One region of the Neobacillus sp. SM06 genome, then DNA from elsewhere that is predicted to be linked to it. Evidence: riboswitches for the same ligand, from Rfam matches in the RefSeq annotation. Region 1 holds a riboswitch; each other region holds the start of a gene.

Region 1 (7,499 bases):
GAAATTTATTAAATTCATTTATTGATAATATGGAGAGATTAAGTGGACTCATAAGCTACTCTTTAGATGACTTGATAAGATTAATATTTACTTCCAATTATGTAAATTCTCCCTTTTGCCAGTACAGCAATAAACCGGTTCCAATTTTTAAATTTAATAGTCAAGTAATTGGCTGATGGTACCAGATCAATCCTATTTAAAGAAATTACAAATTTAACAAAATCAAATAAAAAACAAGGCTCTTTTTCTAAAAAAGCAGCCTTGTTTCCTGATTCCCCTAAATTATAATGGCAAATCTCTCTTTTTAAATGTCAAAATACTTATGATAAATGCAATGAGGCCAATGGCAAATAGAATAACACAGTCCTGTATGAGATTTCCTTTGCCCACTACAACTTCAGAAGGTTTATATAATGTAAAAAGAGTAAAATTTTTTAACCAGTCCACTTTGTCACTAATTTTTCTAATGAAATCCAAGCTAAAGAAACCAAAAATAATCATCCCTGAAATTCCAAGGCCCTTCTTTTCATCATTAGATAGGGACGAAACCAAAAATGAAATTCCTCCTAATGCAAAGAACAGGGCAAAAGCTGCTACATTCAACTGAATAAATCGCTCTACATGAAAAGAACTAGTGTCATCAGCAAAAATACGAACACCAACAATACCAAAAATGGTTGTAATAGCCGAAATTAAAAATAATCCTGTTATGAAAACACTTGCTTGTGTAAATGCAACCTTTCCTCTTGTCGTTGGAGTAGATAATAAATATGCCATCGATCCTTGGTTCACCAATTTCGCCATTAATTGTATAGGCACTGTGACACAAAAAATGGAAACGATTAAAGTAAATAATACTCCATAAAATTCACCTGACATAAACGATTCGAAGCTTCCGAAACCATTTTGCAAATTAAAAGCCTTAGTCATTCCAGCCGGCATTACTTTTAACAAATCGTTTAAGGGTTTGGCTGTTTTTTCCATACTTGGATAAATCCATACGACAATTAAGATATAAAAAGCAGCACCAATGGCGTAATTCATCACTCCTTTTATATTCACTTTCATCATCTGTTTATAGAGTGATAAATTCATTTTGAAGCCCCCATTCTATCATAATAATTCATAAAGATTTCCTCTAAGTTTTGTGTAAAGATATCAATGTTCCGTACGTGATATTTTGCGGTTTCTTCTATAAAAGCATCATAATTCCCTTGGATCGACACCCTCACTCGATTTCCTTCATAAGACTCAATTTGCAGATTAGATTTCAAGAACGCTTTCACATCTGATTGGTTTTGAAATGTCACTTCAAAGAGCTTTCTCTGCATGGATTGTAGCTCGTGTATATCCTTTACCGCAATGACCACTCCATCCTTAATAATTGCCGCCCGGTCACATGTCCTTTCAATTTCAGGGAAACTATGTGAAGACATTAAAAATGTTTTTCCTTTTGCCTTTTCTTCGAGGACAAGTTCAATAAATACTTTTTGCATTAACGGATCCAAACCAGATGTTGGCTCATCTAAAATAATGACTTCAGGGTCATGCATAAAGGCTGCCACGATTCCTACCTTTTGTTTCATTCCTTTTGACATCTTTCGAATGGGGGTGTTGACATCAAATTGAAATCGTTCAATTAATTCATCTCGTTTTGCGAAACCTTTTGCTCCTTGCATTTCTGTCATAAAGTCCAAAAAACTTTTTCCGGTCATTCCTTCAATAAAAGCAATTTCACCCGGCAAATAACCAATATATTTTTGTGCTTCTCCTTGTTTTGTCCATGTATCTAATCCATCAATTTTGACAAATCCACTCTCAGGTTTCATAAACCCCATGATATGGCGAATAGTCGTGGATTTTCCAGCCCCATTAGGTCCCAGAAAGCCGAAGACTTCCCCCTTCTTTATTGAAAAAGTAACATCAAAGATCCCTTTTCCATTTTTAAATTTTTTTGTTAAATGTTGAACCTCCAGCATTTTTCCACCTCCAAAATTATGAAATATTTATCTTTTCTTATTTCATAATTTATATTACGTTTGGGCATAACTATTGTCAATAGAATGATGAAATATCTTTGTGTTATAATTTCATTATTAATAAATTGCATGTAGGATGATGAAAATGAATGGTTTTGAAAGACGAGCCTTCCAAATAAAAGGAAATATTATCCAAACAACATTAGAAATGCTCAAAACATGGGATTCTAGTAAAATTCGAATAGCGGACATTGCCAAAACTGCTAATGTCTCTCAGGTTACCATTTACAATTATTTTGGAAATAAAGAAGCTTTGTTACGAGAGGCCGTAAAGAAATATATTGAAGACTCATTTAATGATTTTTTAGAAAATATGAACGGGGATTATACTTTTAAAGAAAAAATTGAATCCATCATCTTACAAGAAAGAGAATCCTCACTAAGCTCTTTAACTCCTTTTTTTATGCGGCTTGTTAAAGAAGATCAAGAAATCGCTCAATTTATGGAAAAAGAGTACAATGAGAGGATTCTCCCGGCCTTCCTTCAATTAATTGAAGAAGGGAGAAAAAATGGGAAAATTTCAGATAAGATTTCAAACGAAGGTCTTTTTGTTTTTATTAATTTCAGTATGAAGTATACCAATGAGCTTTACGATTCAATTCAGCAAACTGGGAACATGAATTTAATGAATGAAATGCTCCATATTTTTTTATACGGAATTTGTGGGAAAGAATAGGATCCTCAACTGAAATTGCGTTTTTGTGCTGTCTTATTATGTGCTTCTCAGGATTATACGGCTACGTCAATTGATGTATGGAATCATGGGGCAAAGGGGTCTATAAGAAGATTATCGAGCTGGATAAGATCGTCTATACTGATTACTTTTCGGATGCCGAAGGGAATTTGAATGATTCCATGCCGTCCACCGAAATCACATTGGATTTCATCGATTTGGGTGGAAAAACAAAGCTGATTAACCGTGCTGAATATGTTTCTGAAGAGGCTCTCAACACCGTCATGGACATGGGCATGCTGCAGGGAATCACTGAAACTTGGGATCGTTTGAGCGAGCTAGTGGAGTCGCTGAAGTAGATTTTCCGTAATGCTCTGCGCTCCGCATAACAGGAATAAAAAATAGGGTATGAGAACCATTGCGATTCTGTACCCTATTTTGTTCTGATATTTACTTGATTTTCTCCGCCAACTCTAAAATAATTCCCTCTGGGCCACGAACGTAACATAACTTATACCTTTCTTCATATTGCTGGATCTCACTAAAGATTTCCGTACCCCTCTTTTTCAATTTTTCAACAATGGCTTCAATATCTTCAACAGCAAAGCAAATATGTCGGATCCCCAGCGTATTTGCTAAAGGTTGCTGAATAACTTTTTCATCTGACGGCGAATAAAATTTGACTAGCTCTATCCATACTTGACCATCTGGCATCCCCAAGCCTACACATGCCGTTTTAACATCATTAAGCCCAACAATTCTGTCCAACTGTTCTCCAGCCAATTCCCATTCCGCCTGCACTTCAAGTCCTAACTCAAGAAAAAACGCTTTAGCCTCTAAAAGATCATTTACGTTTATACTCACATGATCGATTCTATTGATCTTCATTTCTCATACCTCCTATGTTCCTGTTATTTTAATACCGTTTCGTGTACGGTTTGTTTGAAATTCTAATTCGCTTAAAACAGGGAAATACCCTTCTTTTATAAATTCTTCCGATTGTATTTTTTCAGAAAGAAATTATAGTATAATGTGAAGAGAAGGAGGTGAATGGACATGCTCGAAAAAAGGCTTGACAGATTGGAAGAAATGTTAACCACGTTAATAACAATGGTAGGCAGTTTAAATCGTCAACAGCAGGAAATGAAAAGTGAATTGCAGGGTATGAAGGCTGAAATCAAGGATATGAAGACAGATCAGCAAGAAATGAAAAGAGAAATCCAGGATATGAAGGCTGACATCCAGGATATGAAGACTGACATCCAGGATATGAAGGCTGAAATCAAGGATATGAAGGCCGACTTCCAAGATATGAAGATAGATCAGCAAGAAATGAAGATTGACCTGCAAGAAATGAAATCGGATCTACAAGAGGTAAAAGATGAACAATTTATTTCACGTAATGAAAGTGAAAAACAATTTTCAGAAATGCAGAAAATGCTCACTTTTATGAAATGGGATCAAGACCATACTTGTGAAAAGACAGTGAAAAATGAAAGAGAACTGGCTCAAGTTAGAGGTCATCTTCAGCTTTGAACTAATTGATCGCATTTTTGGAGCGTTGATGGCCTTTGTTTTTTATGAAACAGAAAATTTAATTCCTGAAGAGTCCCCTGATGATGAGTGTTTGTTTTAGCCCTTAAAACTACTGTAACCTGCTTTTAAATAAAGAACTTCCCCCTGTGAATCCGACATCTGTACAATCTATTTCCCCATTCAGCAGACAACTTCCCATTGTATTTCAGAAAAGAACGGCAGACGATCTTATAAAAGATTGGCTAAATGAGCAAGCTGTGATTCCAAGTCTGTTATAATCATGAGCAAAGGGGAGTGATTTAGAATGGAATTGTTAATGGAGCAATACCAAAAAGGGTATTCAAAGCTTTTAAATGAAGTCGATGGCCTTTCCAAAGAACTGCTATTGTTTAAACCATCCGAAACTAGTTGGAGCATCACGGAAATTATTATTCATGTTTCAGATGCAGAGCTGGTACATATCCATCGGATGAAGGCGGTTTTGGCAGAAGAGAACCCGATTCTGACTGCCTTTGATCAAGAATTATGGACAGATCGCCTGCATTCCCAACAACTAGATCACCAATTGTATCTTCAGCTATTCAAATCGATGCGCGAAAGCTTTCTGCCAATTCTCCAGCAATTAACAGAACAAGATTATTTTCGGACTGGAACCCATACTGTTGCTGGCCCGCTTACATTTAAAGAGATTTTGGAACATTCTATTGAACATGTTGAAGGTCATATCGAGCAAATCAGACGGGTGAAAAAACGTTTTGAAGCACAAAACAAGCAGTAGCATTGGCAATCGAATCAAACTGAGGCGTATCTCGTGTCTCAGTTTCTTTGCGTTTAAACCAAACTACCAAACGATTGAGTCAAAAGTACTATTTATTCTTTCTTATGTTTTGACGATAAAAAAAGTAAATGAATACAAGGGTAAAACTTTGGAAACAAAGTGGCACAAAACTAAAGGGACTAAAGTCGGTCATACGATCGATCATGTCAGCCAGTTGCAGCAGCGGTTCTATCACATCCCTTACAAACTGTTGTAGGGGCTTTATTTTTGTGTTTTTCCCTAAGGAGGGACAGCAGAATCACGATCATGAATGACACCATTTTGAAATAGAAAGAAAGGAAACGATCGAATGAAGGTAAAAAATCAATTATTTCTTACGGTTTCTGTCTTATTTTTTATACCGAACAGTCTGTTCATTGCCTATATTGGCGTAAAAGATTTTACATGGGAACTCGGACTTGTTGTCCTATTTTCCCTTATATTTTTCATTTTAACTATTTTAAAGGTTAAAAAGGTACCTGTTGAAAATCTAATAGCAGTGACGGAAACAGCAGCAGCAAGTGAAGCCCCGTCTTTTTTGGAGGCAGAGACAAAAAAGAAATTTTCCGAACTTGTCTCTTCCTTAATTGCTTTTAAGCAAAACATGAGCAAACTGATGAATATATCAGAAGATGTATTAAAGGGTGCTAGGATCCAGTCGCAAAATGTTGAAAAAAGCACTGCTGCCATTACTGATATGTCTAGCGGTATTGAGCAAATTGCCGTAAGCGCCACAAAGGTCTCCCACTTGTCTAAAGTTTCTTCGGAAGAGGCACTAGAAGGCTTCAAGCGAATTGAAACGGTAATCGGGCAAATGGAATCAATCCATCAAAAAGTTGATCAATTATCCGAAACGATTATGGATTTATCGAGTCACTCAAGTGAAATTAGCCAAATTGTCAATACAATAACGGAGATTTCGGCAAATACCAATCTTTTGGCGTTAAATGCCGCAATTGAGGCAGCACGAGCAGGCGAACATGGAAAAGGATTTGCCGTTGTCGCCCATGAGGTGCGCAAACTTTCAGAAGAAGCAACCAATTCAACGAAGAAAATCACAAATATTGTTTCAGCCATTCAAGACAAGGTCTCCAAATCAGTACAACTTACAAAGGAAGGAAAAAAAGAAACCGAGAATGGGGCAAAGGCGGTAAATGAGGCTAAACACTCTTTTGAAGTGATTCAGCGGGAAATTAATCATGTCTCCCAGCAGATTCTTGATGTATCTGCGGCTGTTCAGCAGCTCTCAGCTGGATCACAGGAGATCAGTCGCTTGACTGAGTATACAGAAAAGGTTCAAATGGGCGGTGTCCAAAAAATCAATGAATTAACAAAAACCATTCAGCAACAGATAGAGGAAATGGCGATTCTGATTGAGAAGGCAAAGGAATGATCAGATAAAACGAAAGGGGAATGAATTCATGCAATATAGACCTTTTATCGACGCTGCACTCAAATCTCGATTTTATCAGGAAAAATTAGCAGGTCAGCATTTTGAAAATTGGCTGGGTATCCCGTTTACGACAAAAACGGAATTAAGAAATGCGGATGCTTATGATCTTATCGGCACAGCCATTGATCAAATCGCAACCTATCATGAGACAAGTGGAACAACCGGAACACCAACGCCAAGCTGGTTTACTCATAAGGATATTGAACAAGAGGTAAATGTCGTATTGAACTCAAGCCTCCAGCTTAATGAAAAAGACCTTGTGTTGAATCGGTTTCCGTTTGCCATGGCCATCCCTTCTTTTATCTTTTATTGGTCTGCGGCCAGAGTAGGAGCTGGTCATATTGCTGTAGATAAAGCCAGTATGATTACGCCAGACAGACGTGTTGTGGAAATCATTGAGCGGACGAATCCATCCATTCTCACAATGCTGCCGTCTGAAGCGGAGAAATTATATGAGGTCGGAAAACAAATGGGTGTCTTGCTTCCAAATCCAAATCTTCGCGCTTTCGTTCTGGCCGGGGAACTGATGACACCATCTAGGAAAAAACATCTTGAAAACGTATGGGGTGTCCCCGTTTATTTACTATTTGGAAGTACGGAAACAGGCGGGTTGTTTATGAGTTGTGAAAATGGCCATTACCATTTGAATCATGCAAATGCCTTCGTCGAATCAGTTGATGAAAATGGAAAACCGGCAAAAGAGGGATTAAAGGGTAATTGTGTCATCTCAACAGCAAGGGAAGGAATGCCGCTGCTTCGTTACGCAAACCAGGATATCATTGAGTTGAGAGCAGGAAGTACATGTGGTTGCGGACAAACCAAACCTATTATGATTCATTACGGACGAAAAGAGGATCTCATCCGTATGCCGAACGATAGGGAAATTACGTTTTATGACTTACAAGAGGTTGTGTATTCTTTAAAAAACGTCCCATTTATGTGGAAAGTAAAGGTTTTAACAGATCATGTGCAATTTATGTT
Region 2 (7,499 bases), on a different contig from region 1:
CAAGTGGCCCGCCATGATCCATTGTTTGAAGCGCTTAGAACCCTTCGCAAACAGCTGGCGGACAGCGAAAAAGTACCGCCATTTGTGATTTTTTCCGATTCGGCGTTAAAAGATATGGTGGCAAAACGGCCGCAGACGAACGAAGCATTCCTAGCAGTCAATGGTGTCGGCGAGCATAAACTAAAAAAATACGGTGAAGCGTTTCTGGCTGCAATTGGAAATTTCCTTGCTGGAAATCTTGGGCAAGAGCCGGAAATGGCTGCAGAAACGCCTGTTAAAAAGGCTGCAACGAAGCCGGTGGCAAACTCACATTTAGAAACATTTAAACTTTATCAGGAAGGACTGTCGCTTGAAGAAATTGCCGCAAAACGGGAGCTTTCGCTGGTAACAATTGAAAATCATCTGTTGCTTTGTGCCGAACAGGGGCTTGGTGTTGATTTAGACGGGATGATCCCGAATAAGTTTGTGCCCTTGTTGGAGCAGGCCGTTGCCGAAGCGGGTGCAGAGAAGTTAAAGCCGATCAAAGAACGGCTTCCGGATGAAGTTAGCTATTTTATGATCAAAGCTTATTTACTATTGCGAAAAAAAGTTGCCGTAAACTGATGTTTGTCTTTCATTCCATGAAACGGAAATTTATACTGAAAGTAAAGGTTTTCAAAACAAAGGAGGATGTTGGGAATGAGAGTATTAGTTGTTGGTGCCGGAGCAGTGGGCGGTTATTTTGGCGGCCGTCTGTCCGAAAAAGGGGTAGATGTGACCTTTCTTGTTCGTGAAAGAAGAAGAAAACAGTTGGAAGAGCAAGGACTCCAGATTAACAGTGTCCATGGCGATGCTTCATTCCGGCCAAAAACCATTGTCGCTGGTGAAGAAGCGGAACCGTTCGATCTGATTTTGCTTTCCACAAAGGCATACCATTTGCAAAATGCGATAGCCGACTTTCGTCCATATGTATCAGAGAGGACAGCGATCATGCCGCTGCTCAATGGAATTTTGCATTTCGGGATCTTGGCAGAAGAGTTTGGTGAAGAAAAGGTGCTTGGCGGTCTTTGTTTTATTGAAGCAACACTTGGAGAAAAGGGTGAAATCATCCAGACGAGCCCAATTCACGATCTCGTCTTCGGTGAGCGTTCCGGAGAAAAATCGGAGCGGATTTTAAAAATCGCTGAAAGCTTTAGTGGCGCCAATGCAAATTTCCGTTTAAGTGACAATATCAATCGTGATTTATGGCAAAAGTACTTGTTTATTTCGACGATGTCTGGTATCACAACATTAATGCGCGCCCCGATCGGCCCGATTCGCGAACAGCCGAACGGCCGGGAAACGGTACAGCACTTGTTGCATGAAATTATCACCGTGATGAAAGCCGTCGATGCACCGCTTGTTGACCATGTGGCAGAAGCCTTAATGAAGCAAATTGACGGGCTAGGATTTGAAATGAAATCGTCGATGCAACGAGATATGGAAAAACAGCTGCCAGTTGAAGCGGATCACCTGCATGGGTTCCTGTTCCAAATCGCGAGAAAAGAACAAATTGCCACACCAGTACTCGAAGCCGTCTACGCTAATTTGAAAATCTATCAGCAACTGCTTGGATAGAAAAAAATCCGGGAAAGGCAAGCATTTTCAACAAATCGTTTCAATCATAATTGAATTCCCATTGTGATTGAACAATGACAAAGCGCTTTAAAATAGAAGTTTAAGCGTTTTGGAAAACGAAATAAAATGAGGATAAAATCTCAAGGGATTTGAAGAATTTTTTGTAGTTTTACAAAAAACAGCAAATAAACCTTACTAAGTAGGGATTGAGTTTTTATACGATAAGTAGATCTTCCTTGCTTAGTAAGGAAATGGTTCATCGGAAGTTGCCGAAAATTATCCAATTCTAGAAGTAGCAATGAACGAAGAAAAGCGACTACAATGAATTCGAAATTTTTAAATATTGACGATGGTTTTATAAATGGAGAAACTACTAAAGCAAATTAAGAAAAGAGCGCCAAAACTGTATGAGGAAATCTTTCTATAGTCTCCTCCCCCCAATCGTTTCCACCTTCAAACTTTCAACACATTTTGACAAAATTCTACCACTTTCCCCTTTTTTTATAAGAAAATTTAGTATATACTAAGAAGCAAGTAATTTTTACTAGAGTTTTAGCAGTAGTTCCCTTTTTTATAGGGAATCAGCATTTTTTGTGAAAAAAGTCCGGGTGCCGATGAGCCTAGAAAATTAAATAGCTACGAACAGGCAAACCCATTGAAAAATGGGGGCGCAAAACTATAGGGTCTAACGGTGAAAACGCACCCATGACAGCCAGCTGCCGAATAGCACGATCAAGAGAGAGAAGTGACTATTCCATTGGATGAAGGGATAGTCTTTTTTTGGCTAATCAGAATTTATATGGATAAATTCTGAACGCATAAATTCAACTACGCCTCTGTCTTCGTCCAAAGGACTCGCCAGTCGGCGAGTTTTCATTTATTATTTCAGCTGGATTAAAATAGGTAAAAAAGGGGTCTAATCATGAGCGGTCATCTGAGAGATTTATTTTACTATCAAACTTTAAATACTACTCTTACGCATGTATTTGAAATTTTGAGTAAAACAATCGCAGTGAATACGTTTGTTCTAACAGCCGATGAGAACGGTGATGGTACCGTAATAAAAGCATTTAATCGTGGGCAAACCCTCCTATCCGAAGGGAGCCGGCTCGTGGGGGCTGCTGATGTCGAAAAGCCGGATCCGCTGCTTACATTGCTACGCAGCGGACATTTTACTGAGGTTCCGATTGTGTTAAAAACTGGAGTGGTATTTGGCAGGCTGTTGGCGATTCATTCACAGCCATTTGAATTTAGCGGGTATGACCACTCTGTTCTGCAAACAGCCGGTCATTTAATTGCCCAAACCATTGATCTTGAAAACTTAACCATTAAAGACACCTTAACCTCAAACTATATAAATGGAATTAAAGGATTTTAAGAAAATTTGTCCAATTCTTATAGGTAAATAAAACCTTTAGGAAGGCGGACACATAATGAAAATCCTTCAAAATGAAAACATGGATTCAATTCAGGAAGTTAAAGCTTGTATGCATGGTTTAAGGGATCTACGGATGTTTAAACGTTATCAGGCTATCCTCATGCATTTAAAAGGACGGACTTATGTAGAAATCGCTGACCTTTTAGAATGTACGGAGCAAACTATATATAACTATGTTCGAGCCTATAAAACTAACGGTTTGGAGGGATTAGTTCCCGGACAATCTCCCGGACGCCCTTGTCAACTAACAGAGGAACAAGAAAAGGAACTCTATCAGTTAATTGTTGAAAAAAAGCCAGCTGCTGTTGGATTTCCCGCAGAAATGAATTGGACTTCATTTCTTGTTCGCGATTGGATTAAGCAAACATTTGACATTGTTTATACGGACCGGGGTGTAAGGAGATTGTTGACTCGTTTGGGATTTAGTTACACAAAACCAACGTATACCCTAGCAAAGGCTGACCCCGAGAAACAGGAAGCGTTCAAACAAGAATTTGAAACGATTAAAAAAAATGATGAATGACGAAATTGATCGAATTCTGTTTCAAGATGAATCCATGATCAGGGACTACCAAGCTTTAGCCAATACATGGTTTCCTAAAGGGCAACAAAAAGTGATACCTACTTATGGAAAACATCACGGGGTTAAATTAATTGGTACCCTCGATTACGAAACAGGCGAAGTGTTTGTCACAGAAGAAGAACACTATGATGCTCAAGTTTTCCTATCTTTTCTTGAAAAAGTTGTAGTCAGATACAAGGGTGAGAAGATTGTAATGATACTGGATAATGCTAGAATCCACCACTCGAAACTGATTCAACCTTTTCTCGAAGCCCATAAAGATCATCTGCAACTTGTTTTTCTCCCACCATACAGCCCAGAGTTAAACCTAATTGAAGGACTGTGGGGATGGTTAAAAAAATCAATTATTTATAATGTTTTTTATAAAACGGTAGAAGAAATTAGAGTGGCTGTCCAGACATTCATTACACAAATCAATAAAGACCCTATGAAAATCGTTAATCGTCTATGTCTTAAGCTTTAACTATTGACTCAATTACACCTTTAGCCAGATTGCCAGGATCGGATTGAGCAATAAATAGCCTAAAACGATATTCGACAAACTCCGATGATTGCAGGTATATTGTGCTTAAATTTTGTAGAATATTGTCATTAATCTAGGAAATCGTTACAGAACCAAATTGTTTAGTTCCATATATATATAATCGGTCTTTCATTCAAAATTATTTTCAGTACGATCAGGTGAAATCAGCGAACTTAGCGTTTATTTTTCTTGATTTGGACAATTTTAAATCGATCAACGACACATTTGGCCATGATTACGGCGATCTTTTGCTAAAAGAAATGGCGAAAAGAATCGAAAGCTGCATCGGTCCGGATGATCTTTTGGCACGAATAGGCGGCGATGAATTTATTGTTCTGCATCAACATGCACACAGTGGGAACCGTTCTGAATCAAAAAAACTGGCAAGGGAAATACTGGACAAAATCTCGGAACCAGTGACCCTTAACAAGCTGAATATCAAGATGACAGGGAGCATTGGCATTAGTTTCTATCCGGAAAATGGAAAGAATATGAATGAACTGTTGAAACAAGCGGATATCTCGATGTACGCGGTCAAGGATCAAGGGAAAAATGGGGTTCAATTTTTCCAAAAAGAAATGGAATCTACTTCTATTAACCGCTTTATTATGGAAAATTTCTTGCATACTGCACTGGAAAAAAATGAATTGGAAGTGTATTATCAACCAATTTTTCATCTGAAAACGAATCAATTGGTTTGCTATGAAGCTCTTTTGCGCTGGCACCATCCAGAGCTTGGCATGGTATCTCCCGCGGAGTTTATTCCGATTGCAGAAGAAACAGGGTTGATCATCCCGATTGGTCATTGGGTGCTGAAGACGGTCTGTGAGCAAGGGCAGTCATGGCGAGAGAAAGGACTGCCGGCCAGATTTTCGGTGAACCTTTCAGCCAAGCAATTTGAGGATCGAACGCTGGTAAAAAGAATTCAGACGATCTTGACCGAAACCAATTTCCCTCCTGAACAGCTCCAGTTTGAAATAACAGAGAGCATGCTAATGAAAGATGTACAATATGCCAGCAAAATTTTGCGGCAAATCGAAGCATTGGGCATTGAAGTCGGCATTGATGACTTTGGCACCGGTTATTCTTCATTAACGTATTTAAACGAGCTGCCAATCAGCTTTTTGAAAATGGATAAGTCGTTTACACTGAATCTTTATAAAGATCAGCAAACGATAAAGATTGCGAAAGCCATTATCAATCTAGCGCAAACACTGAACATCAAATCGGTCGCTGAAGGAATTGAAGAGGCGGAGCACCTCCGTTTTCTTTTGGATCACCGTTCGGATTACGGGCAAGGCTTCTTATTGGGAAAACCAATGACCGCGAACGAAGCAGAGGCCTTTACGGTAGAAAAAAAGGTAAGCCGTTGCTGAAAAGTCGGCTTCCCTTTATTAATTGAATTATTACAATTGGTTAACACTTGCTTTACAAAAAAAGTTTATGCTTATGATAGAGGTTAAGGGGGAGGGGGGCGTCAGATGCTGGAGTTGATAACAAGGCTTATTATTTTGACAACCTATTGTACGCTTTTTCCGTAAATCGAGGGTGCCGATTCAATGTCATTCTTGAATGGTTCATTTTTTAAACCGAATGGTTCACGAGCTCCGGGTGGCGGTGGCTTGCTGTGTAAAGGATCACGCCGCTAATCAGTAGCAAGAGACTTGTGCTGACAAAAACAGCTGAGAAACCGAGATAACCCGAAATAAACCCGCCAAGCATCGGACCAAAGATATTACCAAAGAATCGAAGGCTCGTATTGTAGCCGATGACTTCTCCTTGCATCGCAATCGGAGCTTCCTGGCGAAGGAAGGCGATTTGAACAGGCGTAATGCCTCCAAGTGAAATTCCGAGCACAAAGCGGATGAGCACAAGCTGCCACAGACTCGTCACAATCGCACCAGGCAAATAGACCGATCCCGCCACAAACAGCAATATAATCAAAACCTTCACATATCCATGCAAATCCGCTATTTTCCCCCAGCTTCTTGACATGAACAGGTTGCCAAGCCCGGCGGCCGAAAAAGCGATTCCCGAATAGAAGGCAATGTTTTCTTTTCCATGTAATTCACTCACATACAGTGATAAAATCGGCTGGATGCTAAAATGGGCAATTTGAATCAGCGCCGAGATAAATAAAACCGTTAATAAGACGGGATTGCGCGTAAGGTGGCGGATAACTTCCTTACTCGTATAAATGGATTTCGTTTCTTTGTTATCGGCAATTTTGTATTCCTTTGTTGCCAAAACAAGCAGTCCTGAAATAAGAATGGAGAGCGATGTCCATTTAAACGTTGTGCTGTAGCCGACTGAATCGGCGATGATCCCGCCAAGAATGGGGCCAAGCAAAGCCCCGGTAATCGTTCCCGTTTGCAATGTTCCGAGTACGCGGCCAGCCATGTGTTTTGGCGTTTGCGTTGAAATATACGCTTGGGACATGGAAATAAAGCCGGCAAAAAACCCCATAAAAAAGCGCAGAATAAACAATTGCCAGACGGAATGAACAAACCCCATGAAAAAGACCGACAACGTCATCCCAAAAGCCGAAAAAAGAAGGATCTTTTTGCGCCCATGGCGATCGCCCACTTTTCCCCAAATCGGTGAAAAAATAAATGCGGATACAAAGGTAACCCCAAACGTGATCCCTGACCAGTGCTGAACATATTTTTCTGAAAACTTTCCAAATGATTCAATGTACAATGAAAGAAACGGCAAAACCATTGTCATGCTACCATTAATAAAAAAATTGGCAAACCACATAATCACTAAATTTCGTCTTGCGTTCGCCTGTTGATCCATTCTGAACACTTCTTTCCCCAAAAAGTATTTCGTCATCCTAAATATTATCACAACCAAATAAATTAGAAAATTGATAAATAACAATTTTATTAAATTGGAAAAAATGAAACATTCCCTTCCGCATGGCTTTTTCCCCTTCTTGAACAATTACTGCTTTCTCCGATTTGCTACCACCTACTTTATTAATTCCCATTCAGAATCTCTGTTTATGTTAGATTATATAACAGTCAAAATTATTAAAATATTATAAATATATTGACCTTTCAGAATAAAATAATTAAACTAGCAATATAAAGTAACGGAAGGGAGGAATAGTTTGTTACATTCAAAAATGGGGGAAGATCAGATTTATCAAGTTTTAAGAAGCGCTATTTTTAATGCAGAGCTTACACCGGGCACACAATTAGTTGAATCCTCTCTTGCTGACGCATTTGGTGTGAGTCGAACTCCAATTCGGTCGGTGCTATCTCGACTGAAGTATGAATCGTTAGTCCGACTTATACCAAATAAGGGAGCATTCGTTTATTGCCCGACTCCTAAAGAAGCAGAAGAGATCTTTT
Region 3 (7,499 bases), on a different contig from region 1:
ACATACAAGGCTGAAGCCCTGTTTTACAATACATTTGAAACCATCATTCAGCTGATTACGATTACGGTTATTATCTACGGCAGTGTCAATATCGTCCATGGGACTTTAGATTTGGCGGATTTGATTACTTTCTTGCTGTATACCAATTTTATGATTGAGCCTGTTCAGCGGCTGACTCATATGAGCACACAGCTGCAGGAAGGGATCACCGGCTTCCAGCGTTTTATGGAAATCATGAAGTTGAAGCCGGCGATAGAAAGTAAACCAAATGCGATCGTGCTTGATCCGGTAGTGGGCAGAATTGAATTTCGGCAAGTAACCTTTCGTTATGAAGAGCATTTGAAAAATGTACTCGAAAATCTTTCGCTCTGCATTGAGCCGGGAGAGTATATTGCCCTAGTGGGCCAATCTGGAGTCGGAAAAACAACATTGTGTTCACTCATTCCTCGTTTTTACGAGGCAACTGAAGGGGAAGTGCTCTTGGACGGAATCAACGTCCGCGATCATGACTTACAGTCGCTGAGAAAAAATATTGGAATGGTACAGCAGGATGTGTATCTATTTTCAGGAACCGTAATGGAGAACATTCGCTACGGAAAGCCGTCTGCAACAGAAGAGGAAGTGATAGCTGCCGCCAAGCATGCGAATGCCCATGAATTTATCATGAGTTTGCCGAATGGCTATCATTCCGAGATCGGGCAGAGAGGCGTTAAACTGTCCGGAGGTCAAAAACAGCGGCTGAGCATTGCTCGTGTTTTCTTGAAAAACCCGCCCATTCTATTGTTTGATGAGGCGACAAGCGCTCTAGATAATGAAAGTGAAAACTATGTCAAGCAGTCATTGGAAGTTTTGGCAAAAGGGCGCACAACGATTGTGATTGCCCATCGGCTATCGACGATACGCAATGCCGGAAGAATTATTGTTTTAACCAAAAACGGCATCGCAGAACAAGGAACACACGAATCGCTGCTTGCACGGGACGGAGTGTATGCTCAGCTATATTCCAAGCAGTTTGAATGCCAATTTTAAGGGCACACTTTAAAAAACAATGCCTCAGCCTTAGAAGTCCATTGAAAATGTAAGGAGAAATACAAAAATCGGCTCTTTCCTTTTTACGAGAGAGCCGATTTGTTTTATCCATTAATTTAAATGAAATGCAAACACAAGTGCATATCCCAAGGCCGATAAAAGCACGGATCCGGCTAATCCGGCCAAAAACGACTTGAATCCAAAGCGGCGAAAGGCTTGCAAGTTTACGTTTAAGCCAAGACCGGCCATAGCCATTGCAATTAGCAAGTAGGAGATGGTCACAATCGTTTGGGCAACGGATGATGGCACAATTCCAAGCGTATTGATGCCGCTGACAGCAAGAAAGCCAAAGATAAACCATGGAATGGGCAAGGAAGAGAACGATTTTTTGCGTTTTTCCGATTTTTCCTTTCCCCTTTCAGCGATGAAGCCGATGATAATCGCAACAGGCACCAATAAGGCAACCCTCGTTAATTTGACGATCACCGCTAAATCAACTGCTTCCGCGCCGCCGGGAGCTGCTGCCGCGATGACATGGGCAATTTCATGCAAGGTAGAACCTGTAAAGACGCCATATCCTTTTGCCGTTAAATTCAAGATCGGATACAAAAAAGTATAAACCAGGGTGAAAATGGTACCCAAAACGGCAACTGTTGCAGCGCCGATTGCTGTATCCTGTTCATTTGCTTTAATCTGCGGGGCAATGGCCACAACGGCGGCTGCGCCGCAAATCGCCGTTCCGCAGGCAGTCAAAATGCCAAGATTTTTTTCCACCCCAAACCATTTGCTGATGCTATATACGATAATCAATGTGAAGATGATATTAATAACCGCAATGAAAAACACTTTCGAGCCCGCGTGATAAATATCGGCTAAATTGAGCCGCATGCCTAAAAGAATAATGCCAAGCCGCAGCAATTTTTTATTTGAAAAAGCAATTCCTGCACTGTAGGAGACAGGATACGTAAATGCCGCACTGAAAATCATACCAAGCAAAATAGCAAGAACCAATTGCCCCATAATCGATAAAATCGGAAGTCCTGCCAAAGCCTTTGCCACAAGCGCAATGATAAGTGTCAGTAACATGCCTTTGATAAAAGGCAGTATATTGGATTGTGATTTGGCGAGTATTTGTTGTTGTTGTTCCACCATTTTTCCCCTCCATTTCTCTGTAAGTTAACTGTAGCGTATGATAGAGTATTAGTGAAATACATATTATTGATGTAAAATATTAATAATTTTAATGATAGGAGACAATTAAATGTATTATGATGCCTTACGGACGTTTGTCGCAGTCGTTGAGGAGGGAAATTTTACAAAAGCAGCGGAAAAACGGCTAATTTCCCAGCCAAGTGTCAGTGTTCACATTCAAAATTTGGAAAAGGAATTTGATACATCGCTTTTTGTCCGCTCCCCAAAGCAGCTTCAACTTACTTCCACTGGTGAATTGTTGTATGAACGAGCAAAGCAGATCCTGCAAATCTATGACACAGCCAAGGAAGAGATTGCCGACCATCACCACTCGATTGAACTTGAACTCAAGATCGGCGCAAGCTTTACGATCGGGGAATACGTTCTTCCTGGTCTTTTGGAAAAACTTTGCAAGCAATACCCAGGGATCAGGCTCGAAGTGATTATTGGAAATACGGATGAAATTATCGAACACGTAAAGCTGTTTCACGTCGATATTGGTTTAATTGAAGGGCAGTGCAATGAAAAAAGTCTAGCTGTATATCCGTTTATGAAAGATGAGTTGAAAATTGTTGCATCACACCATCATCCGCTTTCGCTAAAAGAAATGGCAGTTGAACAGCTCCAGGACCAAGTGTGGATTTCAAGGGAAAAAGGGTCGGGAACAAGGGTCTTTTTGGAACATGTTCTTCGTTCCCATGCGTTGAAGGCAAAGAACATGATTTCGATTAGCAGCACCCACGGGGTAAAGGAAGCTGTGATCCGAAATATGGGGCTGTCCCTGCTTTCGGAGTATGCCATTTCACGAGAAGTCGAAAATCATCATCTTTCGATCATTCCAATTAAAGACGAAGTATTTATCCGGAAATTTTCCTACATATTTTCATCCTTTGGGCGAAATAAAAAGGCAACCGAAACGTTTATTCAGCTTTTAAATGAAAACGCTCCTGCTGCTCGAGGCAACTCAGAATCTTAGGAGGATTTCCGATTGGCATAAAAGATCAACAACTTCCTCCTGCATCTTTAATGAAAATTCTTATAAGCTATTAAGATTCAGTGAATCTTGTCGAAATAAAGAGAAAGAGGATGTTTTTTTAAGAAAGAAAAATTCGAAGCGAATACGATCGATGCAGGTGAGAGATAAATGGATTTAACGACAATTATAGGTTTGATTATTGGCTTTGTGGCAATTGGCGTAGGAATGGTATTAAAAGGGGTCAGCTTGGTCGCCTTGGCGAACCCTGCGGCATTTCTGATTATCATTGCCGGAACCATTGCTTCGGTAACCATTGCTTTTCCAACAAGTGAAATTAAAAAAGTGCCAAAACTTTTTGGCGTTGTGTTTAAAGAACAAAAGGCGGTCAATCAAGCGGAATTGATCCGCCTGTTTTCCGATTGGGCCCAGCTAGCACGAAAAGAAGGACTGCTCGCCCTTGAAGCGAAAACGAGCGAAGTGGACGATCCTTTTTTAAAAAATGGGCTGTCGCTTGCAGTTGATGGGCAGAGCGCTGATTACATACGGGATGTGCTTTCTGAGGAAATTGAGGCGATGGAAGAGCGCCATCAATCCGGTGCCGCAATTTTCTCCCAAGCTGGAACCTATGCCCCGACACTCGGGGTATTGGGCGCCGTACTTGGGTTGATTGCCGCGCTCAGCAATATGAACGATACTGTTGAACTCGGACGTGCTATTTCGGCTGCATTTGTTGCTACATTACTCGGGATTTTCACTGGATATGTATTGTGGCATCCGTTTGCCAATAAATTAAAACGTAAATCAAAGCAGGAAGTAAAAGTAAAACAGATGATGATTGAAGGAATTTTATCCATTTTGGAAGGCGAGGCACCAAGGGTGATTGAGCAAAAGCTCGCATCGTATTTGCCAGCAGGAGAACGGAAGAAGATTCTGGAAGAAAGTGTTGTGGGTCGTGATGAGTAAACGTCGCAAGAAAAAGCATGAAGAGGAAGAAATGAGTGAAGCTTGGCTCTTGCCGTACTCAGATTTGTTAACACTGATCTTGGCATTATTCATTGTTCTCTTTGCCATGAGTTCCGTTGATGCGCAAAAATTCCAGCTTTTATCAAAAGCCTTTAACGAAATGTTCACTGGGGAAACAGGTTTATTGAATTATCAAACTACTATTCCGCAAGGCAGCTCGGACGCCCCGGATGTGCGAAAAAAAGATTTACAAAAAAATCAATATATGGCTGAAGATCCGCAAAAATTAAAACAAGAGCAGGAAAAGCAAAAAGCGATGCAAGAGGATCAAAAAGAACTGAAAGAGCTGCAAGTGAAAGTGAATCAGTACATCACAGCAAACCAGTTAGCAAATAAGCTGCAAACGTCGTTAACAAGTGAAGGTTTGCTTGTGACGATTCGCGATAATGTTCTGTTTGATTCTGGAAGTGCGGAAGTCCGCAGCATTGACCTGAAAACCGCTGGTGAAATTTCCAATTTGCTTGTGATGAATCCGCCAAGAAATATTATTATCAGTGGTCACACGGACAATGTACCAATTCGAAACTCCAAATTTGAGTCCAACTGGGAACTGAGTGTGATGCGCGCAGTGAACTTTATGAAGATCGTTTTGCATAATGACAAACTGGATCCGCGTTGGTTCAGCGCAAAAGGTTTTGGGGAGTACCAGCCGGTCGCATCCAATGACACGCCAGAGGGCAGGGCGAAAAATCGAAGGGTTGAAATTTTGATACTCCCAAGAACGTGAATTATTCTCGTAAAAAAAGAAAGTACTCGGCGACGAGTACTTTCTACCATTTCTGTTTGATCTTATGTAGTTGACGGATTCTTACAAATTGCTTCTCTTATATCATTCTGGTTCAGAAATTCACGAACAATTTCTTTTGAAATCCCCATTTTTTTTGCTTCGATCATTAGTGCCATCCAATCCCGGTCAATTTCTTCAGCAAGTTCCTTTGTTTTGATCACATTCTCCCCCCTAAAATACAAGTACCGATCGTATTCCAGGCAACCCGGCAATCATAGCAAATGAAATTTCCGCCTTAGACCCGCAGCTTTGCGTCCCTGTCTTTCAACAGGTTTGCCTTTTTCTGTATTTCCCCCAAAATTTGCTCTCTATTTTTAGGACTAATTTACTTTATTACACTCATAGGTAGATTATACCTAGTTCGTTCGAATCAGAGTGTTCTTTTTTGTCTATTTGGAATTTTTTTTTGCTACAAATTGCATCGATATTCAGCATATCTTGACAAAATGGAAGAGGTAAACGGATCGAAAATGTTGTTTAATGGAAAAATGGAACAAAAATACACTTTTTAGAAAAAACTACAATCGAAACGGATTTGCTTCTTAATTGTCGTTTTGCTGATTGATCCTCCACTTGTTAAATTCAAGAAATTCCTTGAATTGTTCTTTGGAAATACCAGAGTTCATTGCTTCTTTCACGAGATTCATCCAGTCGTTATCCAATTCTTCTTGATTTTCTTGCTCATGTATTAAATGGTCAACAGGTACATTGAGGACGCTTGCAATTTTTTCAAGAAATTGAATGGAAGGATTCCGTTGAAGATTTCGTTCAAGCGAACTTAAATACGACTTGGCCACTCCAGCTTGATCAGCTATATATATGGAACTAAACAATTTGGTTCTGTAACGATTTCCTAGATTAATGACAATATTCTACAAAATTTAAGCACAATATACCTGCAATCATCGGAGTTTGTCGAATATCGTTTTAGGCTATTTATTGCTCAATCCGATCCTGGCAATCTGGCTAAAGGTGTAATTGAGTCAATAGTTAAAGCTTAAGACATAGACGATTAACGATTTTCATAGGGTCTTTATTGATTTGTGTAATGAATGTCTGGACAGCCACTCTAATTTCTTCTACCGTTTTATAAAAAACATTATAAATAATTGATTTTTTTAACCATCCCCACAGTCCTTCAATTAGGTTTAACTCTGGGCTGTATGGTGGGAGAAAAACAAGTTGCAGATGATCTTTATGGGCTTCGAGAAAAGGTTGAATCAGTTTCGAGTGGTGGATTCTAGCATTATCCAGTATCATTACAATCTTCTCACCCTTGTATCTGACTACAACTTTTTCAAGAAAAGATAGGAAAACTTGAGCATCATAGTGTTCTTCTTCTGTGACAAACACTTCGCCTGTTTCGTAATCGAGGGTACCAATTAATTTAACCCCGTGATGTTTTCCATAAGTAGGTATCACTTTTTGTTGCCCTTTAGGAAACCATGTATTGGCTAAAGCTTGGTAGTCCCTGATCATGGATTCATCTTGAAACAGAATTCGATCAATTTCGTCATTCATCATTTTTTTTAATCGTTTCAAATTCTTGTTTGAACGCTTCCTGTTTCTCGGGGTCAGCCTTTGCTAGGGTATACGTTGGTTTTGTGTAACTAAATCCCAAACGAGTCAACAATCTCCTTACACCCCGGTCCGTATAAACAATGTCAAATGTTTGCTTAATCCAATCGCGAACAAGAAATGAAGTCCAATTCATTTCTGCGGGAAATCCAACAGCAGCTGGCTTTTTTTCAACAATTAACTGATAGAGTTCCTTTTCTTGTTCCTCTGTTAGTTGACAAGGGCGTCCGGGAGATTGTCCGGGAACTAATCCCTCCAAACCGTTAGTTTTATAGGCTCGAACATAGTTATATATAGTTTGCTCCGTACATTCTAAAAGGTCAGCGATTTCTACATAAGTCCGTCCTTTTAAATGCATGAGGATAGCCTGATAACGTTTAAACATCCGTAGATCCCTTAAACCATGCATACAAGCTTTAACTTCCTGAATTGAATCCATGTTTTCATTTTGAAGGATTTTCATTATGTGTCCGCCTTCCTAAAGGTTTTATTTACCTATAAGAATTGGACAAATTTTCTTAAAATCCTTTAATTCCATTTATATAGTTCTGATATAGACATTTTTTTTTCCAAACGAAGTTTTTTTACACGATCACCGATCATGGAGCTTCACACACCTATCTGTATAGATATAAAGTCATTTTATCAAAAGAATAGAGAAAGTTCCATGCAATTGCGTAATTCTTTCTGTTTACGGAACGAGCTTTGCAAACTGTTTTGATAAATTGATCAAATAGCGCTAATATAAAAGAGCGTATGAATGGATGCACTTTCAACGGAATATGCATAAATAGCGAAGAATTTATAGAGGTAGTGTCAAAAGTTCTATGAAAACTACCTAGCGATTTAATATTTCTTCCATTTACTGGGCGGGTATGCCCCCGCAACCGCTCTTGACAAACACGCCAATGGTTT
Region 4 (7,499 bases), on a different contig from region 1:
ATGATTAAGCCGCTGATCACAAGCCACCTTGGTCCAATTTTATCAAAAATGCGGCCGATGATGGGCGCCGAGAGTCCTGATACGAGTGCTCCAGGTAAGAGTGCAACACCTGCCTCGAAGGCGGAAAAGTCCCGCATGTTTTGCATGAACAATGGGATAATTGTTTCTGCCCCAATGAGTCCCATAAAACTGATCATTCCAATTGCAATGGCCATTGGAAAGACGGAATAGTTGAATACGCGAAATTCAAGTATAGGCTGCTGCAATCGCAGCTGCCTAGAAATGAATAGCACTAATGAAAGTCCGCCTGCTCCCAGTGAAGCAAGAGTGATGGAGCTTCCCCAGCCGTAATTTCCTGCGCTTGTAAATCCATAAAGAAGACCGCCAAAGCCAATTGATGATAACAAGATGGATACAATATCAATTTTTGGCTTGGTTACCTCTGTTACATTTTTCAAAGCAAAATAAGCCACCAAAATGTTGATAAGGGCAATTGGAAAAATAATCAGGAATAGAATGCGCCAATAGTAATTTGCAGTTACCCACCCCGACAAGGCCGGACCAATTGCAGGCGCAAACGAAATAACAAGGCCCACTAAGCCCATGGCTGCTCCGCGTTTATTTTTGGGAAAAATCATTAAGAAAACAGTTTGCATTAACGGAAGCATCACACCGGCACCAGTGGATTGAATGACTCGACCTAAAAGAAGAATTTCAAAATTGGGCGCAACAGCGGCGATGAGTGTGCCAGCTGCAAAAATGCCCATCGCGGATAGAAATAACTGCCTTGTAGTAAAACGGGAGATTAAATATGCGCTAACAGGAATCATAATCCCATTTACCAGCATAAACACAGTCGTTAACCATTGAGCACTATTTGCGGTAATGTTCATTTCCGCCATTACTGGAGGGATCGCTGTAATCATCAGTGTTTGATTTAGAATCGCAATGAACGTTCCTGCCGACAGAAGCGAGACAATTGTAGACTGCTTATAACTTGAAGTTGTCATCCATCTATTCCCTCATCTCTCTTCAAAAATTTTTTACCCGAATGATGAATTACCTTAATTAAAATACACTATTTCGAACGAATTTGCTATTGTTTCGTTTTGCAGCACGAACTTATCCATAGTGTTGTTCAAGGGTGTTTTCTAGCATTTCGGGTATTCAAAAAAATGGTCAAAGATTAGCGGGAAGAGTTTTTGATTGTTTTATTGACTTTGGCAGGAGGAAAATGTTTCATCTCCCTTTGTGGTAAAATGGAGAAAATGCAGGTGGGAGATAAAAGCGGTGAGATAGGAATAAAACGGCAAAAGGCACAATTTCTGATTGTGCCTTAGAATGCTGCTCTATATATTGGTATTTTTACAAGAAGTGAAGGACGATTTTTATCCAACCGAAAAAGGCGATCCATAACGGCACGCTCAGCGATGTTCCCCAAAACATTCCAACCAGGAAATTCCCTTGCTTTTCCATGAGAATCACTCCTCGTAAAAAGTGCAAATATACACTAACTATTTCCTTTTTAGCCTGGTTCTAAACATTACGTGTAAGCGCTTACTTCATTTGGCTAATTGTAGCATGTTTGAAAGATGAAAAAGCAAGAAATTTGTCTACGGACAACCTAATTCTTTTTGACAAAAGCTGCATAAAGCGAAAAAGTGGCTTCTGCAAGTTACCGAATGGTTCTTTCGGTGCCCATTATCACGGGGAATTTTCAAAAAATGATTTTCATAATTGCTCGAAAGGATATAAATAGAATTGGGGAGAAATGTGATGGTAAAATGAAAAGTAGGTTAAACGATAATATAGATAAAGCGGAGAGTGAATGTGATGGCATGGAAAATAAATAGTTCGAACAATCAAAAAGTGGATCGATTCGGAATTACGATTGACAAGGTGATTCTTCCAAATGGAGAGGAAAAGACTTTTTCCTTTTTGGATTTTGCCAAAGGGGTCTGTGTACTACCCATAACGGAAAATAAAGACATTATTTGTCTTAAACAATACCGACATGCATTAAAAAGCTGGCAATGGGAGCTTCCTGCTGGCATGATTGATCATTCGGAAACTTCTCCGCTTGCGGTTGCAAAAAAAGAGCTCGAAGAAGAAACAGGGTATGTAGCCGAACATTGGCTCGAATTGGGCAGTTTTTTTCCATCTCCAGGCTCGACGACTGAGGAAATCTATTTGTTTGCGGCAGCGGGACTAAAAGCTTCGCAGCAAAAGTTAGAAAGCAGCGAGCAAATTGAGCTGCACTTTATTCCAATGGAAGAGCTGAAGGAAATGGTCGCAAAAGGCGAGTTCAAGCACGGCGCAGGGTTAGCCGCCATCTTGCGGTATAAGTTTTTGACGGATTAGAAAGCGACATGCTGCGATATTTGTCGGATGTTTATCAGTAAGGTGTGAAGATACCGGTAAAAAATAAAGCAAACCACTCGAAGCCGTCGCAAGTGCAAGAGTGGTTTGCCTAATGGTAGGTCGTATAGCAATGCTCCGGTTGTTTTCAAGATTGGGAGAGAGAGCTTTTCAGGAACCGATTCTATTTTTTTTACTAAAATTTTGTGTTCCCAGTCATCTCCAATGTCATACGTGTTTAAATTGTTTTTTTTCACTTGGTACCCAATCCTGCAACATTTCCTTGGCCTTTTTAGTCATCCTTGCCGCGGTTGTTTCCTTTTTTATCTTCTTTGTTTTTCTTGTTATTGTCATGTTCGCGCTCAACTTGTTTTTTTGCTTCTTCTGCTTTTTTCAAGTTTTCACTTTCCTCGGCCGCTGGTTGAACGGCAGGAGCTGGAGTCTGAGCTTGTGCCGGTGTTTGACTTTGGATAATAGAAGGGCTCTTTTCAACATCTGCTTCCACCCTTTTTGGCTGAACATTGGTTACTGTGGCTGGTTGTGCTGGGGCAGCCATTTTATTCTTTTCTGGTTGTCTTCCTTCTTGTTCGCTCGATTTATTTCGCTCATAACTAACAGGTTTAGGCTGATCAATCCCTTTGGTTTTTATCTCTTCGACATGGTTGTCCTTAGAATGGTCCTCTTCGGTCTTTACATCAGCTGTTTGATTAGCAGGTGTCGTTGTTGAAGCTTGCGGATGGTCTGCTCCGTCATTTGAAGCGGCTTGATCTTCTGTCTTCTGTTTTTGTTGAAGCTTTGCCAATCGTTTTGTCAGTTTTGCGTCTACATGTTCGATCGCTTTTTCAATATTTTTTGTAAGAGCCTCCTTTGCCTTTGGATTGTCCACTTTTTCAATAGCGGCTTGCAATGCTAGGATCGTTTGACCAAATTGCGTTTGAAGCTGTGATGGTAAGTCGGCCTTTTCTGCGGTTAGGCCACCACTTGATTGGCTAGTGCTAGCTGTTTGATCTCCGCTTGTTTGAGCAGGATCGGCCGTTTTCTCCTTTGTTGATGCGGTTGCTTTTTTAGCAGTATCGACTGCTTTTTGTTGTTCTTCAATGGCCTTCTGAATTGTTTGTTGCGCCAAATCTGTTTTCCCTTGCTTCATTAATTCATTCGCTTCGGCTAACCGTTCTTGGGCATATTGGGCAATTTGCTTCGCTTTGTCCGCGTCAGTAAAGGTAAACGCTAATTTAATATTTTCAGTTAATAATTTAAAAAAATAAAAGAAATCTCCTGGAAGTAGACTGGGTGTACTACTTGTGACTGTTGTTGAATCTGTTGGTGATAGATTCGTATTTGTAGACGTCTGAGTTGAATCTGCCGTTGTTTGGCTGGACGTAGGTTGCCCAGTCGTTGAACTGCTTTGATCTGGAGTGGAGGCTGCTGCAGTTCCAGAAGTTGTTGTGCTTTCAACAGTTGGAGTGGCTTGGTCGGTGGTGGTGGTTGTTCCTTCTGCAAAGGCACTTCCTCCCCAGAAGCTCAAACTTAATGCGATTGTTCCCGTGATTACAGCTCTTGCTGCTGCATTTCGAATCGTTTCTTTGAAATCCATTCACGTTTCCCCCTTGTTTCTTTTAAAAAAAAATAAAAAAACTTGCAAAAGGCTATTTGCAAGAATCGATCGTATCCCTAAAACGGACAGGATATCCCATTCTTTGCAACCCAGCCGTCATAGCAATTCACCTTAGACCTGTAGGCTTTGCGTCCTTACTTTTCAGTAAGTTTGCCTTTGAAAAAATAAGAATCTATTAAATTCGTTGTGTCTTTGCTGTTACTCCTACGATTCATATTTTTGCATTTTTTCGACAAAAAAACATCCGACTTTGGACCTGTTCATTCGGATAGTAAAAAAAGTCCCGATGCAGGATCTGGGACGTTTTTGTTGAAATTCTTTATAGGTTGCGTAAATCTGCAATCTCAGACACCTTCCGCATATTCAGCCGTTCCCACACATGTTTCAGCATCAAGCTGCTCAATTAGCTCAATAAACGGTTCGACGAATTGCGGATCAAATTGTTTGCCGGCACATGCACGTAATTCAATGATTGCTTCTTTAAATGTCTTGGTCTTTTGGTATGGCCGTTCGGTTGTCATGGCGTCAAAAGAGTCGATGACACACAAAATCCGCGATAGTTTTGGAATCGTTTTTCCTTTCAGGCCATACGGATAGCCATTCCCGTCAAAGCGCTCATGATGAAGTTCCACTAAAGGAATCAAATCCTCAAACTTTTTATTGGTTGAAATGATTTCTTTCCCCCAAGTAACATGCTTTTTCATGATTTCCCATTCATGGGGGTCCAGTTTTCCTTTTTTGTTAATGATATCTCGCGGGATTTCCAGTTTTCCAATGTCATGAATAAGCGCACCAAGAATAAGTGTTTTTCTTTCTTGCTCGGTCAGCTGCAACTTTTTTGAAAAATCAACGGCATATTGATACACACGTTTGCTGTGTCGGTATGTATAGACATCCTTTGATAAAAAGATTTTTAATTGCTGTTCCGCTTCCTCAAGATCTTTTTCAAGATTCAGTGATTTTTGCACGGAATAATCGGTTTGTTCATTAAATAGGTGCACTAAATTTTTTCCATGCTCTTTTGCCGAGTACATTGCTAGATCTGCTTTATGAATGAGGTCAGATATATTTAAGATGCCTTTTTCCCACTCGGCAATTCCGGCGGAAAAGGAAAAACAGCCATAAGGTAGACCTTCTACCCCATAGAAATAGGTGTCATTTGCTTTTTTTCGCAAATCATTTACAAAATGAAAGGCCTCATTTCGATTTGTATTCGGCATCAAGATGGTAAACTCTTCGCCACCATACCGGGCAACGATAAAATTTCTTTCATCAGCAATCTTTTTTAAAAGGTGGCCGAATTCTTTCAGCAATTGATCGCCCGGAATATGCCCGTAAAGATCATTGTATTTCTTAAAATCGTCGATATCCAAAAGCGCGAGACTAAGCGGATGACCCGTTTCATTTGCAAACTTTACATTTTTTTCAAGAAGTTCTTTAAAATAACCATGGTTGTTCAAATCAGTAAGGAAGTCTTTGTTAGCCTTTTCTGAAATTTCTTTAAATAGTTTGAAATGTTGTTTGAATGCAAAAGATAAAAGTATAGAAATACATATAAATAGAAAAAGTCCATACATCTTTTGTGAATTTATTAAAATTACAAGTACTTGAGAAAGCAACATAGTAACAATATAAGTAGAAATCGGTTCGATAATTAAACCTTTAACTATATAATTTAAGTTTCCTGAAGCTGACAATATAAAATAGACACCAATAAGAATAATATTTGTAGTAAAATAAATAATAAAAGAAAAAATAGTTGGGAACAGGTTCTTTATGGTAATTTCACCAATCACTCCGCCAGAAATTAAATAAACATAGTAGGCTGATGAAATCATTAGTGTGTACATACCAAAATTAAAAATATGTTTCCACCAAGCAGTTGTTCTAAGAATTAATGCAAAAATTATAGCAAATAGGAACAAAATAGCTAAAGTATCTTGTAAACCAAATAAAAAAAGAACTCCGAGAAATATAGATGAATCCATAGAAAAATGGTTACCCTTTGGTGGCAATTCAATCATAAAGTAGTTTAGCATTAAGATTGTACCGGCAACCAATAAAATAGTAACCAAATCGCCATAATGATAAAATCTAGGATTAATGAGACTTGCAAAGACAATTATTCCAGAAAGGGATACAAAAAAAAGATAAGAATGGGCTGGGGATTTAAAAAATTGCATTTTTCATCTCTCTCAATATTTAATTAAAGGAGAAGTTTTTCAGTAGACAAACTCCTCCTTTTTTAATTATAATAGTTTAAATCCAGAAGTTAAAGCAACAATAGCAGAAACGATAATAAGTGCATTAAACAATACATTTGTTAATTTGATTCCCTCAGCTTTCTTCACTTTTTTCACCTTCTTTAAATGGATTTTGATATCTTCACCTTTTTATCCCTTTGCATCGGTACCATTAAATGCTGGATAAAAAGGAAGATTCCGATGTTCATAATAATGTCGCCAATGCTAATGACTTGAGTGCGGGGATAGGGCTTTGTCAGTGGGATGATATCACCCAAAAAGCCAAGCTTCGTTGATTCCGTTAAGGCCTGATGCTTGGCATATAAAGAACCCTTCAGTGCTTCGAAATAGCTTGGATCCAGTATGGATGCAGCATGTTCTGATACAGGCATTCTCCCGCCGTTTAAAACCATGACAAAAAAATTCAAAAATACTCCAATCAATATCCACATAAAGCCGGTTTGTTTGCGATTCATAAACAAAAATAGTAAACCGGCAATGTATACAAGCATGTAAATAAACCCGCTGGCTCGTCCAAGAAACGAAAAACGGTTTTGAAAAAGAAACATGAGAATTTCGATGCCGAGCAATAAAGGAAAAATCCATCCCGCCTTTAAGTTTAAAGAGGATAACCCTTTTAAATTTCCCTTTCGAAAAAATCCGACAATCAAAGACAAAATCATGCCATCAAAAACCATTTTTCGTTACCACCTGTAGTTTAATAGATTACGAAGGTATTATATCCCTATGATTGAATATTTTTCTTATACCCCATCATTATAATAACTGAACAAGGGTTAAGATTTCAAGACAAACAGAGGACGCCAAAGTGATTTAAGTGCCTAGGTGATGATAGACTTGTAAGTTTTTTCATTGAATTGGGCCATGGAGTGTTTGGGTATTGAAAAATAAATATCGAATGAAAGAAGCTTTCAATTGAGCTGCGATGCGACCCTTTTTATAATATAAAAGAATCGATATACTTGGAGATTGTTTTATTGTGTGTATAGTAGAAAATGGATGTTTTGGTTATGAAAAATGGCAGAGTGGGTTATAACAAAGACCGTCATGCCGCGAAATGGTTGAAAAACCTGCAAAGTGTGTCATAAGAAGGAAAATTGAAAACCATTAAATAGGACTAGTGGAGAAAGGAGTGAACGAGGATGTCAATTTTGAAAAACGATTGGGCACCGCTGCTTGAAAGTGAATTTACCAAACCTTACTATCAGCGGCTGCAGGAAATTTTAAAAAAAGAGTACGCAACAACGGTTGTCTATCCCGAT

What was found. A riboswitch is a leader RNA that binds a small molecule or an ion and turns the genes downstream of it on or off. The one in region 1 is predicted to bind cyclic di-GMP.
Region 2: linked by a shared signal. The riboswitch ahead of ACQYAD_RS02100 (hypothetical protein) and the one ahead of ACQYAD_RS00325 (methyl-accepting chemotaxis protein) in region 1 are both predicted to bind cyclic di-GMP.
Region 3: linked by a shared signal. The riboswitch ahead of ACQYAD_RS01765 (anti-repressor SinI family protein) and the one ahead of ACQYAD_RS00325 (methyl-accepting chemotaxis protein) in region 1 are both predicted to bind cyclic di-GMP.
Region 4: linked by a shared signal. The riboswitch ahead of ACQYAD_RS18375 (DUF5667 domain-containing protein) and the one ahead of ACQYAD_RS00325 (methyl-accepting chemotaxis protein) in region 1 are both predicted to bind cyclic di-GMP.

Annotation. Positions count from the first base shown of each region.
Region 1 is NZ_JBNWEO010000005.1:22,337-29,835, forward strand. It holds gene ACQYAD_RS00290 (ABC transporter permease subunit) at 283-1,095, opposite strand; gene ACQYAD_RS00295 (ABC transporter ATP-binding protein) at 1,092-1,979, opposite strand; gene ACQYAD_RS00300 (TetR/AcrR family transcriptional regulator) at 2,125-2,715, shown strand; partial or broken gene ACQYAD_RS00305 (SRPBCC family protein) at 2,793-3,071, shown strand; gene ACQYAD_RS00310 (VOC family protein) at 3,163-3,600, opposite strand; gene ACQYAD_RS00315 (hypothetical protein) at 3,769-4,248, shown strand; gene ACQYAD_RS00320 (DinB family protein) at 4,553-5,026, shown strand; cyclic di-GMP riboswitch class I at 5,156-5,248, shown strand; gene ACQYAD_RS00325 (methyl-accepting chemotaxis protein) at 5,376-6,458, shown strand; gene ACQYAD_RS00330 (phenylacetate--CoA ligase family protein) at 6,487-7,499, shown strand, end outside.
Region 2 is NZ_JBNWEO010000007.1:193,631-201,129, reverse strand. It holds gene recQ (DNA helicase RecQ) at 1-603, shown strand, start outside; gene panE (2-dehydropantoate 2-reductase) at 679-1,596, shown strand; cyclic di-GMP riboswitch class I at 2,232-2,320, shown strand; gene ACQYAD_RS02100 (hypothetical protein) at 2,519-2,974, shown strand; one part of gene ACQYAD_RS02095 (IS630 family transposase) at 3,054-3,526, shown strand; one part of gene ACQYAD_RS02095 (IS630 family transposase) at 3,525-4,080, shown strand; gene ACQYAD_RS02090 (putative bifunctional diguanylate cyclase/phosphodiesterase) at 4,221-5,516, shown strand; gene ACQYAD_RS02085 (MFS transporter) at 5,725-6,939, opposite strand; gene ACQYAD_RS02080 (GntR family transcriptional regulator) at 7,256-7,499, shown strand, end outside.
Region 3 is NZ_JBNWEO010000007.1:127,353-134,851, reverse strand. It holds gene ACQYAD_RS01790 (ABC transporter ATP-binding protein) at 1-1,029, shown strand, start outside; gene ACQYAD_RS01785 (YeiH family protein) at 1,141-2,181, opposite strand; gene ACQYAD_RS01780 (LysR substrate-binding domain-containing protein) at 2,291-3,196, shown strand; gene motA (flagellar motor stator protein MotA) at 3,365-4,159, shown strand; gene motB (flagellar motor protein MotB) at 4,152-4,946, shown strand; gene ACQYAD_RS01765 (anti-repressor SinI family protein) at 5,009-5,167, opposite strand; cyclic di-GMP riboswitch class I at 5,203-5,294, opposite strand; gene ACQYAD_RS01760 (helix-turn-helix domain-containing protein) at 5,549-5,875, opposite strand; one part of gene ACQYAD_RS01755 (IS630 family transposase) at 5,997-6,552, opposite strand; one part of gene ACQYAD_RS01755 (IS630 family transposase) at 6,551-7,023, opposite strand.
Region 4 is NZ_JBNWEO010000022.1:22,425-29,923, forward strand. It holds gene ACQYAD_RS18365 (DHA2 family efflux MFS transporter permease subunit) at 1-1,010, opposite strand, end outside; gene ACQYAD_RS18370 (NUDIX hydrolase) at 1,834-2,361, shown strand; gene ACQYAD_RS18375 (DUF5667 domain-containing protein) at 2,651-3,952, opposite strand; cyclic di-GMP riboswitch class I at 4,054-4,138, opposite strand; gene ACQYAD_RS18380 (bifunctional diguanylate cyclase/phosphohydrolase) at 4,318-6,156, opposite strand; gene ACQYAD_RS18385 (DUF5317 domain-containing protein) at 6,339-6,914, opposite strand; gene ACQYAD_RS18390 (uracil-DNA glycosylase) at 7,380-7,499, shown strand, end outside.